4 regions of the Streptomyces sp. NPDC090442 genome follow, and region 1 is predicted to be linked to each of the others. Evidence: riboswitches for the same ligand, from Rfam matches in the RefSeq annotation. Region 1 holds a riboswitch; each other region holds the start of a gene.
The links. Region 1 has a riboswitch for cyclic di-AMP ahead of ACIQU6_RS24495 (peptidoglycan DD-metalloendopeptidase family protein). Riboswitches for the same ligand answer to the same signal wherever they lie in the genome.
Positions count from the first base shown of each region.

Region 2: linked by a shared signal. The riboswitch ahead of ACIQU6_RS26250 (M23 family metallopeptidase) and the one ahead of ACIQU6_RS24495 (peptidoglycan DD-metalloendopeptidase family protein) in region 1 are both predicted to bind cyclic di-AMP.
Region 3: linked by a shared signal. The riboswitch ahead of ACIQU6_RS21270 (NlpC/P60 family protein) and the one ahead of ACIQU6_RS24495 (peptidoglycan DD-metalloendopeptidase family protein) in region 1 are both predicted to bind cyclic di-AMP.
Region 4: linked by a shared signal. The riboswitch ahead of ACIQU6_RS14470 (transglycosylase family protein) and the one ahead of ACIQU6_RS24495 (peptidoglycan DD-metalloendopeptidase family protein) in region 1 are both predicted to bind cyclic di-AMP.

Region 1 is NZ_JBIVXW010000035.1:82,001-84,191, reverse strand. Features, by position in the region: gene ACIQU6_RS24495 (peptidoglycan DD-metalloendopeptidase family protein) at 1-925, opposite strand, end outside; cyclic di-AMP (ydaO/yuaA leader) riboswitch at 1,180-1,336, opposite strand; gene ACIQU6_RS24490 (DUF2332 domain-containing protein) at 1,748-2,191, shown strand, end outside.
Region 2 is NZ_JBIVXW010000040.1:4,481-6,671, reverse strand. Features, by position in the region: gene ACIQU6_RS26255 (M16 family metallopeptidase) at 1-498, shown strand, start outside; cyclic di-AMP (ydaO/yuaA leader) riboswitch at 810-966, shown strand; gene ACIQU6_RS26250 (M23 family metallopeptidase) at 979-1,758, shown strand; gene ACIQU6_RS26245 (GntR family transcriptional regulator) at 2,006-2,191, shown strand, end outside.
Region 3 is NZ_JBIVXW010000029.1:55,714-57,904, forward strand. Features, by position in the region: gene ACIQU6_RS21270 (NlpC/P60 family protein) at 1-843, opposite strand, end outside; cyclic di-AMP (ydaO/yuaA leader) riboswitch at 851-1,036, opposite strand; gene pcrA (DNA helicase PcrA) at 1,271-2,191, shown strand, end outside.
Region 4 is NZ_JBIVXW010000017.1:12,479-14,669, reverse strand. Features, by position in the region: gene ACIQU6_RS14475 (transglycosylase family protein) at 1-870, shown strand, start outside; cyclic di-AMP (ydaO/yuaA leader) riboswitch at 1,121-1,290, shown strand; gene ACIQU6_RS14470 (transglycosylase family protein) at 1,298-1,984, shown strand.

The DNA of each region.
Region 1 (2,191 bases):
CGAAGTCCGGGGCGGGGCGGGCGGGTTGGTCGGCTTCCGGGGTGGCGGGCTTGGCGTCCGGGGCGGCCGGGGCCGCCGGTTCCTGAGAGGTCCGAGTGGCCTGGTGGGCCTCCGCGGTCTCGGCGGCTTGGGGAGCCTCCGTGGCCTGGGTGGTCTTCGCGTCCGCCTCCGGCGCCTGTGCGGCGGCCGGTGCCTCCTCCGACTCCGTCCCCGCCGTCTCCTCAGTCCCGGGCGTCTCCTCCGCCCCGGGCTTCTGCGGCGCCTCTGACGTCTGCGGCGCGCCCTCCGGGGGCGCGGCCGTTCCCGCGGCCTCCGGCCCCTCGGGGCCGCCCTGTTGGGCACCGGCTCGGGCGTCGGCCTGGGCGTCTGCCGGGCGGACGCCGCCCTGCTGGAGGATGCGGTTGCGCAGCGCCTCGGCCGCGCCCGCGCCCTGGGCGGCTTCCGCCGGGGCGCCGCCGGCCCGCGCGCCGTGAGCGGCGGAAGCGAAGGCGTCCGTGGCGGTGGTCGCGGCGGCGGCCACCGGGGCCTTCGGGGCGTCCACGGCGGCGTCCTCGGCCGTCCCACCGGGATCGGGCATCGAGATCGGCGCCGGCGGCCGGCCCTCGGCCGCGGCCACCCCGCTCGCTCCGACCGCCGCGATCACGCCGACGCCCAGGGCCGTACCGCCGCGCGCCAGACCGACGCTGCGCTGCCTGGCCACCCGGTGCTTGCCGCGCATCGAACGGAGGTCCTCGTCGTCGGCGCCGGCTCCGTCGAGATCCGCCTCATCGACGCCCCTCTCGTCACCCGTGCCCCACGCGCCCCCGGTACCGCCCCCTTGGAGACCGTGCACCGACTCACCACCGGCCAACCCGCCCTGGCCGACGTCCTCATGGGCCGGCCACTCGGGGGTCGGCCCCTGGTGGGGCATTCCCTGCTGGGGCATCGCCTCGTAGGCGGAAGAAGCAACGGAAGCAGCGGAAACGGTGGTAGCAGGGGAAGCGGGCGAAGCGGCGGCATCAACGAAATCGCCACCCCCACCCGGAACATCCACACCAACACCACCGGAGGCAACGTGCCCGGCGGGGCCGCCGAGGCCGAGGCCGAAGCCGATCGTGCCGCTGAAGTCGGCGGGGCCACCGAGGCCATAGCCGGATGGAGCGTGAGGGGCGGGCCTGTTGGACGCCACGGGGGCGCTCTCCTTTCCTTCCTTCTCGCCTACCGGGTTAGCTGACGGGTTCGGAGCAGGAAGGTCTCCTACGAACGCCTCCTGGCGGGAAGCGCCCGATTCACCCCAAGAGGGTGGTTCCCCGGTTCCCTCCGCTCAATTCCCAGCAATTCCAGGCGGATCCGACGGGCATCCACCAAACCGGTCGATCCGGGCGGCGCGACGCGGGTCGGGGACACGGTCGAGCAGGGCGGCGGCCGGCTCGTGCGGGACGGGTCGGGGTCGTTCTGGGCGTGCGGAAAAAGCGCGTACGGGATTCGGCGTCGGCGCACGGTGCCGCCACTTGCGACGGCTGGGACGACCGCGCTCCGTTATCGGACAGTAATAGAGACGACGACGGAAATCCAAGCGTTCCCATGAATCCACAAGGGTTCCGCCCGGCCTTCACAGCGACCCCGGCGGGAACGTTTCCCCTCAAGCCATCCCGAACCAGGGTGAGTTGGCGCCATCGCGCCAAACGATCTCGCGACGATTGTGCGCGACTTGTTATGCAGAGGGACGCCTCGCGGTCACGGAGGGTGAGGGCGATAACGTCGCCCCATGGTCGTCAACGTTGCGAACACCGGAAACGTCGTCAACACCCCGCGGGAAGTGGCGGAACGGTACCGGGAGTTCTCCTGGCAGCAGGCGCGCGGGCGGTCCGAGGCGCACGAGGAGCTGACCGCCCGGATCGGCCAGGACGACGAGTTCTGCGAACTGCTGGCGGGTTCGCTGCCGGCCGGCGCCAAGCAGCAGCCGAACCTCCTGCTCGCCGCGGTGCGCTATCTGGACGGCCCGCACGCGGAGTTGGGGCCGCGCGGCGCGGCGGCGTACGGGCGCTGGCGCGAGTGGACGATCCGGCACTGGGACGAGGTCCGCCAGGTGATCATGCGGCGCGCCACCCAGACCAACGAACCGGCCCGCTGTGCCGCACTGTTGCCGCTGCTGGCCCGTCTGCCGCAGCCCCTGGCCCTCCTGGAGGTCGGGACGTCGGCCGGACTGTGC
Region 2 (2,191 bases), on a different contig from region 1:
GTGTTGCGCGAGGAGAAGGGCTACACCTACGGGGTGCGCGCCTTCGGCCAGGTCCTGCGCTCCTCCGCGCCGTCCTCCCCGGAGGGCGCCACCGGCGCCGCCCTGCTCGCCATCAGCGGGTCGGTGGACACCGCCTCCACCGGTCCGGCCCTCCAGGACCTGTGGACGGTGCTGCGCACCCTCGCGGCCGAGGGGCTGACCGACGCCGAGCGCGACGTCGCCGTGCAGAACCTCGTCGGCGTGGCCCCGCTCAAGTACGAGACCGCCGCCGCGGTCGCGGGGACCCTGGCCGACCAGGTGGAGCAGCAGCTCCCGGACGACTACCAGGCGCAGTTGTACGTCCGGCTCGCGGAGACCGGCACGGTCGAGGCGACCGCGGCGGTCGTCAACGCCTTCCCGGCGGACCGGCTGGTGACGGTCCTGGTGGGCGACGCGGCGCAGATCGCCGAGCCCGTCAAGGCGTTGGGCATCGGCGAGGTGACCGTCGTCAGCGGCTGACCTCAGCCGCGTGACGGCATGTCACTCGACGTCTCGTCACTTATCGACAAAGCGGCTCCCGTGGCAGCGACTTGCCACGGGAGCCGCTGTGCGTGTGCACCGTGTTCCCGCCCGCCCAACTGGTGCGCGTTGCTCCGCCGCCCCTACGGGCCCGGGCCCGCGGACGGGTGGCGTCGCCTGCCGGGTTGCCTCGGTTGCCCGATTCGAGTGTGGCGTGTCGCACAAAACTCCAGTTCTGTTTGCCGATTGAAAGTTGCCCCGTTTAGCGTCGGTCCGGCTGTTCGTCACAACTCCGCCACAACAGTGGCACCGAGCAGTCATCGCCGAGTCCCCGTACGGCGCGAGCCAGGGGAGCCGGGGACCCACATGTCCCCTGGGGTGAATCGGTCTCCTCTCCGGAGGAGCCCGTAGGAGACCTTCCTGCTCCGAACCCGTCAGCTAACCCGGTAGGCGAGAGGGAAGGAAAGGACCAGCCAGTACATGGCGTTCACCCGTGCCACCGGGAAGCACCGCCGTGCGAGCCGCACCGCTCGCACGACCCGCAACCTCGCCGGCATAGCCACCCTCGCGGCCTCCGGAGTCGTCGCTTCCGTGGCGTCGCCCGCGCTGGCCGCCACGGGCGAGCCGACCGCCCACGACACCGGCCTCCAGCACGCCGTCGAGCTCGGTGACGAACTCGCCGTCCGGATCGAGGCCCAGGCGGACACGCAGCAGGCGGCCGCCGAGGCCGCCGAGGCCAGGGCGAAGGCCGAGGTCGAGGCCAAGCGGCTGGCCGAGATGGCCAAGAAGAAGGCCGACGAGGAGCGTGCGGCCAAGCTGCGCGCCGCCCGCGAGGCCGAGCGCAAGCGCCTCAACACCTTCGTCGCTCCCGTGGCCGATTCCTACGTCTCCACCGCGTACAAGGCGTCCAGCGGTCTGTGGTCCTCGGGCAGCCACACCGGCATCGACTTCCACGCCGCCTACGGGACGCAGGTTCACGCCGTGGGTGCCGGCACCGTCGTCGAGGCCGGCTGGGGCGGCGCGTACGGCAACAACATCGTGATCCGGATGAACGACGGCACCTACACCCAGTACGGCCACCTCTCCTCGATCGGGGTGACGGTCGGGCAGTCCGTCACCCCGGGGCAGCAGATAGCCCTCTCGGGCAACACCGGAAACACCACCGGCCCGCACCTCCACTTCGAGGCCCGGACCGGCCCCGACTACGGCTCGGACATCGACCCGGTCGCCTACCTCCGCGCGCACGGCGTCAGCGTCTGACCTTCCCCGACCTCTCCGCCGCAGCACCGTCCCCCTGGAGCCCCGGCCCGCCACCTGGCGGGCCGGGGCTCCGCCGTTTCCGTAGGGCCGCCGCCGTCGGCCCACCTGCCAGGTTCCCGGCTCGCATCGTCCGAAAAGTGCCGATGAATTCACGACATTCCGCGGGAGAATCCGTCGGTGTCGAATAGGGTCGAGGAATGTCGCCGAGCGGCGACGTCTTTCGGGGATTACGGCGGAGGCACGGACGATGCGAAGCCACATTTCCGCGCACGCGGTGTGTACGGCGATTCGGGACGATATCGTCTCCGGTCTGCTCGCGCCGGGGAGCCGGCTGATCGAGGACATTCTCGCCGCGCGGTACGGCGTCTCCCGGGTGCCGGTGAGGGAAGCGCTGCGCACCCTCCAGTCCGAAGGTTTCGTCACCTCCCGCCAC
Region 3 (2,191 bases), on a different contig from region 1:
GCCCATCTGGGAGCGGGCGAAGGCGAGTGCCTTCTGGGCCTTGGTGCTGGACGAGCCGCCGTCCGAGGCGCCGCCGCCGGACGAGGTGCCGCCGCCGGTGTTCTGGTCGGAGCCGCCGGGATGCTGCCGCCGCTTCTCGGCCTCCTTGCGGGCCTGCTCCTCGGCCTTGCGCTCGGCCGCGGCCTCCTTCTGGCGCTCCAGTTCGGCCAGCCGCGCCTTCTCCTGCGCGGTCAGCCGGGAGAGCAGTTGCCGCGCCTCGGCCAGCTTGGCCTGGACGTTGCGCTTGGTCTCCTTCAGGGACGTCTGCGCGTGCTGGAGGTCCGTGAGGCTCTGCGTGGCCTCGGCCCGTTGGCGGGTGGCCGCCGCGGCCTGCTCCTGGTAGTCGGTGACCACCTGCTTCTGCCGGCCGGTCAGTTGCTGCATCAGGTGGTTGCGGTCGACGAACTGCTGCGGGTCCTTGGCGAGCATCAGTTGGGCGGTCGGGTTGATCCCGCCGCTCTGGTACTGCGCCGACGCGAACGAACCCAGCCGCCGCCGGGACTCGTTCATCTGCTCCGCGCGCCGGGCCGCCTCGTCGATCAGGCGGTTCACCGTGCGCTGCCCGCTGTCGGCCTTCTCCTTGGCGGCGTTGTACTTCTGGGTGGCGACCTCGGCCTGCTGGTACAGGTCGTCGACCTGCTGCTTGACCTCTTCGACGGTCGGCTGGGGCGCCTTCGGGGCGGCGTTCGCGGTCTGCGAGAGCAGGGTGACCGAGGCCAGTGCGGCCGTGGTCAGCCCGGTGGCCGTACGACGGCCGCCGGGCGTGGCAAGTATGGGGGTGCGCGGCTTGCGATGGGACGCCAAGGCCGGCGACTCCTTCCGTGGACCGCCTACCGGGTTAGCTGTCGGGTTCGGGCGGTCTGCTGACGGAAGGCTTGCCCTACGGCCGGTGCGTCCGCCTGGCGACGGCCGCCCCGGTCGATTCACCCCGGTGTTGCTTGTGGGTCCCCGGCTCCGGATTGCCTTCGCGGCAGGCCGGACTCGGCGGAGGCGGCCCGTGCGGACGCTGTCGTCCGCGGGGACGGCGGGCTGCCTTGAGCGAGACCGTAGCCAACTCGTGTGGCTCCTGTGAAGGCAGGTGTTCGATATGCCCGAAACCTTTTCGTGACCTGAACGCGGAGGGCCCACGAGGCGTCCCCGGCCGCGCAGATGACGCCCCGACCAAGGCGGTACCGGGCAATCCGCCGCTTCGGGACCGGTTGTCAGTGCGGCGGCCTAGACTCGGTGGGCGATGAGCAGCCTCTTTGACGACAGCTTCCTGGCGGACCTCGGCCCCCCGGACGAGGAACCCCCGCCGCCGCCCGAGGACGAGCACGGCCCGGTCCCGGACGAGATGCCCGCCGACCTCTTCGGCGGGAAGTTCGACGCGCCCGCGCCCCGGCAGCCGTACTACCGCGACGGTGCCGCCCGCCCGGCCATCGACCCGGCGGCGCTCCTGGAGGGCCTCAACGACCAGCAGAAGGCCGCCGTGGTGCACAGCGGCAGCCCGCTGCTGATCGTCGCCGGCGCCGGCTCCGGCAAGACCCGGGTGCTCACCCACCGCATCGCCCACCTGCTCGCCGAGCGCCACGTCCACCCCGGCCAGATCCTCGCGATCACCTTCACCAACAAGGCCGCGGGCGAGATGAAGGAGCGCGTCGAGGACCTGGTCGGTCCGCGGGCCAACGCCATGTGGGTCTCCACCTTCCACAGCGCCTGCGTGCGGATACTGCGCCGGGAGTCCAAGCGGCTCGGCTTCACGTCGTCCTTCTCGATCTACGACGCGGCCGACTCCAAGCGCCTGATGGCCCTGGTCTGCCGCGATCTGGACCTGGACCCCAAGCGCTTCCCGCCCAAGTCCTTCAGCGCCAAGATCTCCAACCTCAAGAACGAGCTCATCGACGAGGAGACCTTCGCCGGGACGGCGGCCGACGGGTTCGAGAAGACCCTGGCCCAGGCGTACGCGATGTACCAGGCGCGGCTGCGCGAGGCCAACGCCCTGGACTTCGACGACATCATCATGACGACGGTCCACCTGCTCCAGGCGTTCCCCGACGTCGCCGAGCACTACCGCCGCCGCTTCCGCCACGTCCTCGTCGACGAGTACCAGGACACCAACCACGCCCAGTACACCCTCGTCCGCGAGCTGGTGGGCCCGGGCACGGTCGAGATC
Region 4 (2,191 bases), on a different contig from region 1:
GCCCAGGCGATCCTCGACGACCGCGGCCCGGACGCCTTCCCGAGCTGCGCGGTGGACGCCGGGCTGACGAAGGGCGGCCGCAAGCCGGGCGTCGATCCGGGCAGCACCAGCCGGCCCACCCCGCGCCCCACGCACGACCCCTCGGCCGACGACCCGGCCGCCGGCGACCCGTCCGGCGCGACGGGGAGGTCGGGCCACGCGGGGCCGGGCACCGCGACGCCCACCCCGTCCGGCAGTGACGCCGACCCCGGGTCGGACTCCGACTCCGATACCCCGGGCGCCCCTTCGGCGAGCCAGGACCCGACGGACCCCACGGGCGCCACAGGCACCGAGAACCCCACAAGCCCCACGGACTCCGCGTCGCCGTCCGGATCGCCGTCGGCCACTCCGTCCCCCTCCGCTTCCGGGAAGCCGTCCGAGAAGCCGACCGAGGAGCCGTCGGGCTCGCCGTCCGGGCGGCCCTCCACCGACCCGTCGGACGCGACCCCGTCCGCCCCCGGGGTCCCGTCCTCGCCCCCGTCCGCGTCGCCGGACGACCCGGCCGGTCCGTCCGGCTCCGTCGACCCCGGTACGCCGCCCGCCGCTGGCAAGCACCGCGGTGCGCCGGGCGACGGTGCGGGCTCCGGTGACGAGCGGGACGGTGGCAGCGGCCGGCACGCCTCGCGCGGCGGGGCGGCGCACCGCACGCCCCCGGCGGGCGCCGGCGACTACCGCGTACGCCCAGGTGACAACCTGTCAGTCATCGCCGAGCGCCACGACCTGCCGGGCGGCTGGCCCGCGCTCTACGACCGCAACCGTGACGTCATCGGCTCCGACGCGGACCTCATCCTTCCTGGTCAACTGCTCGATCTCGGGCGGGCGCAGGGGTAGTTACCGCCGGTTCGGGGCGGTTTCGTAAAAGTGAGATATGGCTCTCGTTGCGAGGGATGGGCCGGGTCCCGTCCCCCGTTTCGATACCGGGGTCCACCTGCGGAAATGTCCCCCCTGATGATCAAAAACGGTCAACTTGGTTCAGAAGATGGGGTTTGAACACCAACAGGGATTTGCTTACGGTCAGGACCGCTCGCCAAAGCGGGCCCTTCGATCGCTCGCCGAATCCTGCCGGCGGTCGGAGGACGACGACGCGCAAGCGCCGAAGGCAGGAGCGGGGGACCCAAGGTAAGTGCCGGCCCCACCCGTGAAAGCGGGTCAACCGGCTTGGGGTGAAGCCGTGTGTGCAGCACACGCGGCCGGGCAGCTCACACGGCCCGAACCCGACAGCTCACCTCGTAGGCGTCGGTGAGGAAACGAACGCACGATGCTGATCAACAAGGGCAAGCACCGCCGCAGCTCCAAGGCCGTCCGCGTCGCCACCCTGGCCGGTGTCGCCGGCGCCGCCGTCGCCGTCCCGCTGATGGGCGCCACCTCCGCTTCCGCCGCTTCGGTCGCCACCTGGGACAAGGTCGCCCAGTGCGAGTCCGGTGGCAACTGGTCGATCAACACCGGTAACGGCTACTACGGTGGCCTGCAGTTCTCCAACTCCAGCTGGGCCGCCGCCGGTGGCACCCAGTACGCGGCCCGCGCCGACCTGGCCACCAAGGCCCAGCAGATCGCCGTCGCCGAGAAGCTGCTCGCCATCCAGGGCCCGGGTGCCTGGTCCTGCGCCGGCGCCGGCAACCTGACCGCCGGTGGCCCGGCCGCCAACGTCGACACCTCCGGTGGCGCCACGGTCAAGAAGAGCCAGGGCACCTCCGAGACCCGCAAGCAGACCGAGGGCACCACCAAGAAGAAGTCCGCCCCGGTCCGCGAGAAGGTCGAGAAGACCCAGCCGGCCCCGCAGCAGTCGCACCGCTCCGGTGACACCTACACCGTGAAGTCGGGCGACACCCTCGCCAAGATCGCCAAGGCGCACGGCACCAACTGGAAGGCGCTCTACGCCGCCAACAAGTCCGTCGTCGGCGGCAACCCCAACCTGATCTTCCCGGGCCAGAAGCTCAGCATCTGAGCCGCCCGCGAAAGCTGCCCCGCCCCGGCGCGTCCCCCCGAGCGCGCCGCGGCGGGGCTTCTTACGTCCAGGCGCCCCTGCGCCGTGCCGCGCCGCGCCCGAGCCCCCCGCTGACGCGCGCCGTTCCCGGTGCCGTCAGACGGCCCGGCGCGGCGTTACCCGCATAGCGAACAACGCCCGGAAACCTCCCGTGAACTGGGAGTTCGG